2 regions of the Clostridium sp. 'deep sea' genome follow, and region 1 is predicted to be linked to the other one. Evidence: predicted binding sites of a transcription regulator. Region 1 holds the regulator's gene; the other holds the start of a gene.

Region 1 (3,553 bases):
ATACAGTATTAAAAATAAATGATAGTAAAAAAATAGTTTTTAAACTAAAAATCTTAGAGTGGTTAAAACAACAAGACTTAAATGCATATGAAGTATGTAAAAATGCTTTAATGTTTTACCAATTGCCATAAAGCAAAATGAGGGCTAATTATAGCTCTCATTTTTATTATAAAAGACTAACTAAGACATTAATATTTAAATAAGTAAGTCTTTATTGTAACAGTAAAATACCTTATACTAGTTTTAAAGACAATAGTGCCTAAATTTTAAGTAAGCAGTCTAAAATTAAGCACTAATACTAAAAGATAACTATGAGGTAATTAAATATGAAGAAAAGCATTATTATTTTATCAATTTTAATTATACTACTTACCATAATAACAACTTCCTTTGGTTTATTTTACACCGATGAAGGCAAATCATTTTACGTAGAAAATGTTAATGGAGATACTGTTAAAATTTTTGGCAATGGTATTTATGCTAATGAGAGTTATTTTAAAGCTGCAATAGATAAAGGAACAGATGCTATAATGTTACTTATTGTATTACCTCTGTTTACTCTTACAGTTTTACTATCCAAGAAGAATTCACTTAAAATAAAACTTCTTCATTTGGGTTTATTATCATGTATCCTTTATTATTCGGCATCAATCTCCTTTGCTGTAGCATACAATAGATTGTTTATTGTTTATTTACTGCTTTTTTCTGCAAGTTTATTTACATTTATAATTGAGATAAATAATATTGACCTAAAAAGAATGCAAGATAGTATTATATTAAATATACCCCATAAAAGTGTAATAATATTTTTAATGTTGGCTGGTTTATCTGTATTTGTATGGTTAATTGAAATAATTGGATCCTTAAAAACTGGTAATCCACCAGGTGTAATAGGCATAAATACCACTGAACCAACGTTTATATTAGACATTGGAATCATAGCTCCATGTGCATTTTATACGGCATTTTTAGTTTACAAAAAGAAACCAGTTGGTTATTTATTTGCAACAACGTTATTAACCTTAAATGCAATAGTGGGGTTAATTGTTATTTCCCAATCAATATTTCAACACTCATATGGAATATTAATTAGCTTAGAAGAGTTTATTCCATATGTAATGGTTTTTGTAGTTATGAGTTTAGCTGCCATAGTTATAAATACTAAAATAATTAAAAGTATTAAGAATTAACTCATGAATCTTTAATTTATATTAAATGAGTTAGCAACTCTCTACTACTCCTAACTAGTGTTTAATAATTGCATGTAAACAACTATAGCAGTATTGTCATAGCCTCTTCACTATCCGAATATTAATTATTAAGAATTAATAATGAGCTTAATGAATGGGATGTGTTTAACATTGAAATTATCTTCTTTAAGATCACAAGTTGTTATTGATATACAAAGTGGTGAACGCTTAGGTAATGTTATAGATTTAGATGTTGATTTTAGTACTGGTTTTATAACTGGTTTAGTAGTGGGTACTGACAATTCTTTTATGTCATTTTTTGCTAAAGATGACGAAAGGGTAGTGCCTTGGAATAGCATTATTAAGATCGGAAAAGACGCAGTACTTATTAATAGAGAGCAACACTAATACAAACCATGGACAATACCCATTAAAAACTTTATAATATTTAATAAAGAGTATGAAATGAGGAAGTTTTATGCGTTGTCCATTTTGTTTGTGTGAAGAAACAAAAGTAATAGATAGCAGAACAACAGAAGATAAACAATCTGTACGTAGAAGAAGAGAGTGTTTAGACTGTACAAAAAGGTTTACTACATATGAGAGAATTTATGAACTTCCAATCATGATAATAAAAAGTGATGGACGTAGAGAGGCCTTTAACAGAAACAAAATTGTTCATGGATTAATTAAAGCCTGTGAAAAACGCCCAATTTCTGTTTCAAAAATAGAAGAAATAGCTACAAAAATAGAGCAAAATTTACGTAATATAATGTCTGAAGAAATTCCTTCGGATCTTGTTGGTGAGGCTGTAATGGACGAGCTTCGAACTGTAGATGAAATTGCTTATGTTAGATTTGCTAGTGTATATCGTAAATTTGCAGATTTGGAACGTTTTAAAGAAGAGTTAGACCAATTACTGAGGAAAAAAAAAGATAACAACGAATAAAATAATTATCCTACCTTTTATATTTTTGGTGGGATTTTAAATTATGCATTATTATATTACTAAAAAAAGAGGAAATAATATGAGGAGATCCACTAAAACAGTTTCATATAGACCCCGTAGACCAGTTTCAAGAAGAAAAAAAAAGAAAAAGAAAATAAAAATAAAATTAATAGCATTTATTGTTGTATTAATCTTGGCTATAGTATTAATATTTTCTGCAGTTAAATCTTTATTTAGTAATTCTTTAATAACCCTAAATAAAATAACTTGGGGTAGTGAGTTAACCGTAGACTGTGCTTTTGTTTATAACAGCCATATAATAACTAGTACTAATGATGGTATTCTCCATTTAGTTGCTGAAGAATCACAAAACGTAACAAGTGGACAAGCAATTGCTAATGTAGTTAACGAAGAAAAAGAAGCAGAGCTTAAGCAAAAAATAGATGATCTTAATAATAAGCTTAAAGACTATGACTCTTCAAAATATACAACAACAACTGAAGTTACAGATGTAGAGACAATGCATAACACTGTGAGAAGCTTAATAAAAAGCTATAGATATTACCGTAGCTATAAAAGTACTGCTGGTACGACTAAAATTATGGACGAGATTCAAAAGGTTATGAATAGCTTTTACAAAGATAAAAATCAAACTGATAGTGAAAAGCAAAAATATTTAGAGCTAAAAGAAGAGCTTAACATTGCTCAAACCGATTACGACCACCTAAAAGATGAATTAATTGCCAAGAGTTCTGGTATTGTTAGTTATACACTAGATAATCTTGAAGAAAAGTTCGCTACCGATAGTTTTCCTTTAAGCGATCATGAATGGTTTTTACAAAAACAAAGTTTTAGTACAGCAAAGGATGGTGACACTGTAGTTAAAGAACAAAAAATAGCTAAAGTTATAGCCAATGATAAGTGGTTCATAATTGCTAGAGTGCCCCAAAAAGAATGTGAGAATTTTCTAAATGCTAATAACTTTACAGTTAAAGTAAATGAAGAAAATACTCAAGTAGTATTTCTTAACTCTGTGGCTGAGAAAAAGTATGTTTATTTTTATTTTCAAGTAAATGAAAAGCCTACTATTACAACTAGATATAACCAAGTTTTATTAGCAACAGAGCAAGTGGAGGGTATGGAAATACCCAAAAATGCACTCGAAAAAATAGATGATAAGACCTATGTATATCAAAAAAATGGTAAAGTATATGAAAAGGTAGAGGTTGAAATACTTAAGGAACTTACAGATAAAATACTAATTAAGAGCCTAAAAGATGGTATAAAAATCCTAAAAGATACATCTTATGTAAGGAGGTAATTAGGTGCGTACAAATGTTTTGCAAGTTAGGGAAAAAATAGAGAAAGCTGCGAGAGCTAGTGGTAGAAACCCTAATGATATAACCTTAATTGC
Region 2 (3,553 bases), 1.8 Mb from region 1:
GCTGTAAGCAAAGCCAAAGAACAGGGTGCTAAGGCAATTATTTGTGCCTCTACTGGCAATACTTCTGCTTCAGCAGCAGCCTATGCTGCTCGGGCGGGGCTTAAGTGTTTGGTAGTTTTACCGAAAAATAAAGTAGCTAAGGGCAAGCTAATGCAGGCACTTGTTTATGGAGCTAAAGTTATCGAAGTTAATGGTAATTTTGATCAAGCTTTGGAGCTGGTGCAGTATGCAGCAAAAAAATTTAACATAACTATTGTGAACTCTTTAAACCCCTATAGAATTGAGTGTCAAAAAACAGCCGCTTTTGAGCTATGTGATGATCTCAAAAAATCTCCAAACTATCTCTTTATACCCGTTGGTAATGCTGGCAATATTACTGCCTATTGGCAGGGATTTAAAGAATATTACCAAGCTCAAAGAATAAACACATTACCAAAAATGATGGGTTACCAAGCGGCCGGAGCGGCACCTATTGTAGAGAATAAACTCATTAAAAACCCCGAGACCATTGCTACAGCTATTCGTATTGGAAACCCAGTAAGTTGGCAAAAAGCTATTTTAGCCAGAGACGAATCTGGAGGCAATATAAATACTGTAACCGATAAAGAAATAACCACTGCATACCGCAAATTGGCTTATACAGAAGGTATCTTTGCTGAACCGGGGTCATGTGCAAGTTTTGCAGGGCTATTAAAAGCTCATGCTCAAAAGATTTTAAAACCCCAAAGTACAGTTGTTGCAGTTTTAACTGGTCATGGCTTAAAAGACCCCCAAATGGCAGAGATGCTAAACATGAAAATAGCTAGCATAAATGCCTGTGAAAGTGATCTAAAAACCTTTATTGAAAGGAATCTATAGCTATGAAAATACGGGTGCCAGCTACAACTGCAAACTTAGGAGCTGGATTTGATTGCCTAGGATTGGCACTTGACCTATGGCTACATGTTGAGGCAAAATATAATACCCCAGATATTAAGGTTATTACAACAGGGCAGGGTGGAGAATATTTACCTCAAAATGAACGCAATTATTTCATTAGAACCATTAACGCTATTTTGCGAAAATGGCAAATGCCACCTCTTAAAGGCATCAATCTTTTTGTAAATAATGAAATTCCTCTTTCACGTGGTTTGGGCAGCAGTGCAGCTGTAACAGTTGCAGCTGTAAAAATAGCTTCTCAGCTAGCTAATAAAAGAGTAAGTTCAAGAGAGGCCATTAACATTGCCGGTGAAATAGAGGGTCATGCAGATAATGTAGCTGCCGCTTATTATGGAGGACTGATTTTAACTGGAATGGTTAATAAAGAGGGTTATCAGGTTATTAAGCTACCCCTTAAACAACATGTGCCCTTAGCACTTGTTGCCATCCCCAACTATCGCATGCGTACGGCAGATGCTAGGGCAGTATTGCCTCGTAAAGTTACCCTACGAGACGCTGTATATAATAACAGTAGAACTGGCTTAGCGGTTTATGCATGGACATCTGGAGAATATCGCTTACTTAAAACGGCAATGCAGGACCGTTTACATCAGTTTTATCGTATTGGCATAATGGCGGGAGCTAAAGAAATGTTAGCTATGGCAAACTGCTGCAACAATAATTATGGAGCTGCACTAAGTGGCAGTGGTTCCACCTTAATTGCCTTTGGAGAAAAAAAGGGATTAACAGAGTTACGCACTATATGGCAAAATATTTGGGCAAAACATTCAATATCAGGAACCATAAAAATTATTAAAATATCAAGAGAAGGCGTATCTGTAGAATTATAAACGCTATATGTTGTGTATTTATTAAAAATAACACACTATATATTGTGTTATTTTGTTGAAAAACTCTATATTCAGGTGTTATAATTGATTCCAATCAATTTTTATAAAAGTTAAAATTACAAAATAAACCAAATTTATTACTAAAAACGGAGAGGCGTGTCATAATGAGATTAAGCAACAGTGCTAAAACTGTTTTAGAAAAGAGATACTTAACCAAAGTAAACGGCAAGGTTAATGAAACACCAGAGCAATTGGTGAGAAGAGTTGCTACAAATATTAGTATTATAGATAAAAATTACGGAGCAAATAAAGAGCAAGTTAAAAAAACAGAGCAAACATTTTTTAATTTAATATGGACACAAAAATTTATTCCTAATTCACCTACCTTAATGAATGCAGGCAAAGACCTACAACAACTATCTGCCTGTTTTGTTTTACCCATAGAAGACTCCATGGAAAGCATTTTTGATACAGTTAAAAACGCTGCTTTAATTCACAAAAGCGGTGGCGGAACAGGTTTTTCTTTTTCTCGTTTACGACCTAAAAACTCTACAGTAAAAAGTACTGGTGGAGTAGCTAGTGGCCCTGTATCTTTTATGAAAGTATTTAATGCTGCTACCGAGGCCGTTAAACAGGGTGGTGTTCGTAGGGGAGCCAATATGGCTATTTTAAGAGTTGATCATCCAGATATCTTAGAATTTATTACCTGTAAAGAGAATAGTACAGAGTTAACTAACTTTAATATTTCAGTAGGTATAACAGATGCTTTTATGAAAGCACTTAAAGATAATACAGACTATGAGTTGATTAACCCTCACAATAAAGAGGTTGTTAAAAAGCTATCTGCTACAGATATTTGGCAAAAAATAGTTAGTGGGGCGTGGCATAACGGTGAACCAGGAATTGTTTTTTTAGATCGTTTAAATGCCGCTAATCCAACACCAGAGATTGGCGAAATTGAGAGCACAAACCCCTGTGGAGAACAACCACTTTTACCATTTGAGTCTTGCAACTTAGGTTCAATTAATTTATCTAAATACGTAACTAATAAAGAAATTAACTGGAGTGAATTAGCCCAAACAGTGTTTGATGCTGTTCATTTTCTGGATAACGTTATAGATGCCAATAACTACCCTTTAAAACAAATTGATGAAACTACAAAAAGCAATCGTAAAATTGGTTTAGGGGTAATGGGATTTGCTGATCTACTATTAAAGCTGGAGATACCATATAACTCAGAGCAAGCAGTTGAAATGGCTGAAAAAGTAATGCAGTTTATTCAAGAACAGGGCAGAATAGCATCAACTAAGCTAGCTAAAGTTAGAGGCTCTTTCCCTAACTATGATAAAAGTATATTTAAAAATGGAGAGCCAATGCGTAATGCCACAATTACAACTATAGCTCCCACCGGAAGCATTAGCATTTTGGCTGGTTGCTCAAGTGGAATTGAGCCTGTATTTGCTTATGCCTTTGTTAGAAATGTATTAGATAATGATCGACTAATTGAGGTTCATGCTGCCTTTGAAGATATTATGAAAGAAAAAGGCTATTACTCTCAGTCTTTAATGGAACAGGTTTCTGATAGCGGTAATCTTCATAACACCAGCCTACCTCAAGAGACTAAAGATGTGTTTGTAACAGCCCATGATATAACACCTTATTGGCATATGCGTATTCAAGCTGCCTTTCAAAATCATGTAGATAACGCTGTTTCTAAAACAGTTAACTTTCCTAACGAAGCAAGCCGTGAGGATGTAGCTAAGGTATTTAAGTTAGCGTATGAT

What was found. Region 1 encodes NrdR, which represses ribonucleotide reductase genes. Its sites were predicted from a motif close to CACNANATNTNGTG; they were not measured.
Region 2: a site for NrdR is predicted at 1,803-1,816, ahead of IMX26_RS13335 (vitamin B12-dependent ribonucleotide reductase). Genes of this name have one in related genera too.

Annotation. Positions count from the first base shown of each region.
Region 1 is NZ_CP063353.1:1,096,878-1,100,430, reverse strand. Features, by position in the region: gene IMX26_RS05195 (stage II sporulation protein R) at 1-131, shown strand, start outside; gene IMX26_RS05190 (hypothetical protein) at 327-1,190, shown strand; gene IMX26_RS05185 (YlmC/YmxH family sporulation protein) at 1,362-1,598, shown strand; gene nrdR (transcriptional regulator NrdR) at 1,669-2,139, shown strand; gene IMX26_RS05175 (HlyD family efflux transporter periplasmic adaptor subunit) at 2,219-3,460, shown strand; gene IMX26_RS05170 (YggS family pyridoxal phosphate-dependent enzyme) at 3,465-3,553, shown strand, end outside.
Region 2 is NZ_CP063353.1:2,869,367-2,872,919, forward strand. Features, by position in the region: gene thrC (threonine synthase) at 1-858, shown strand, start outside; gene thrB (homoserine kinase) at 861-1,769, shown strand; gene IMX26_RS13335 (vitamin B12-dependent ribonucleotide reductase) at 1,931-3,553, shown strand, end outside.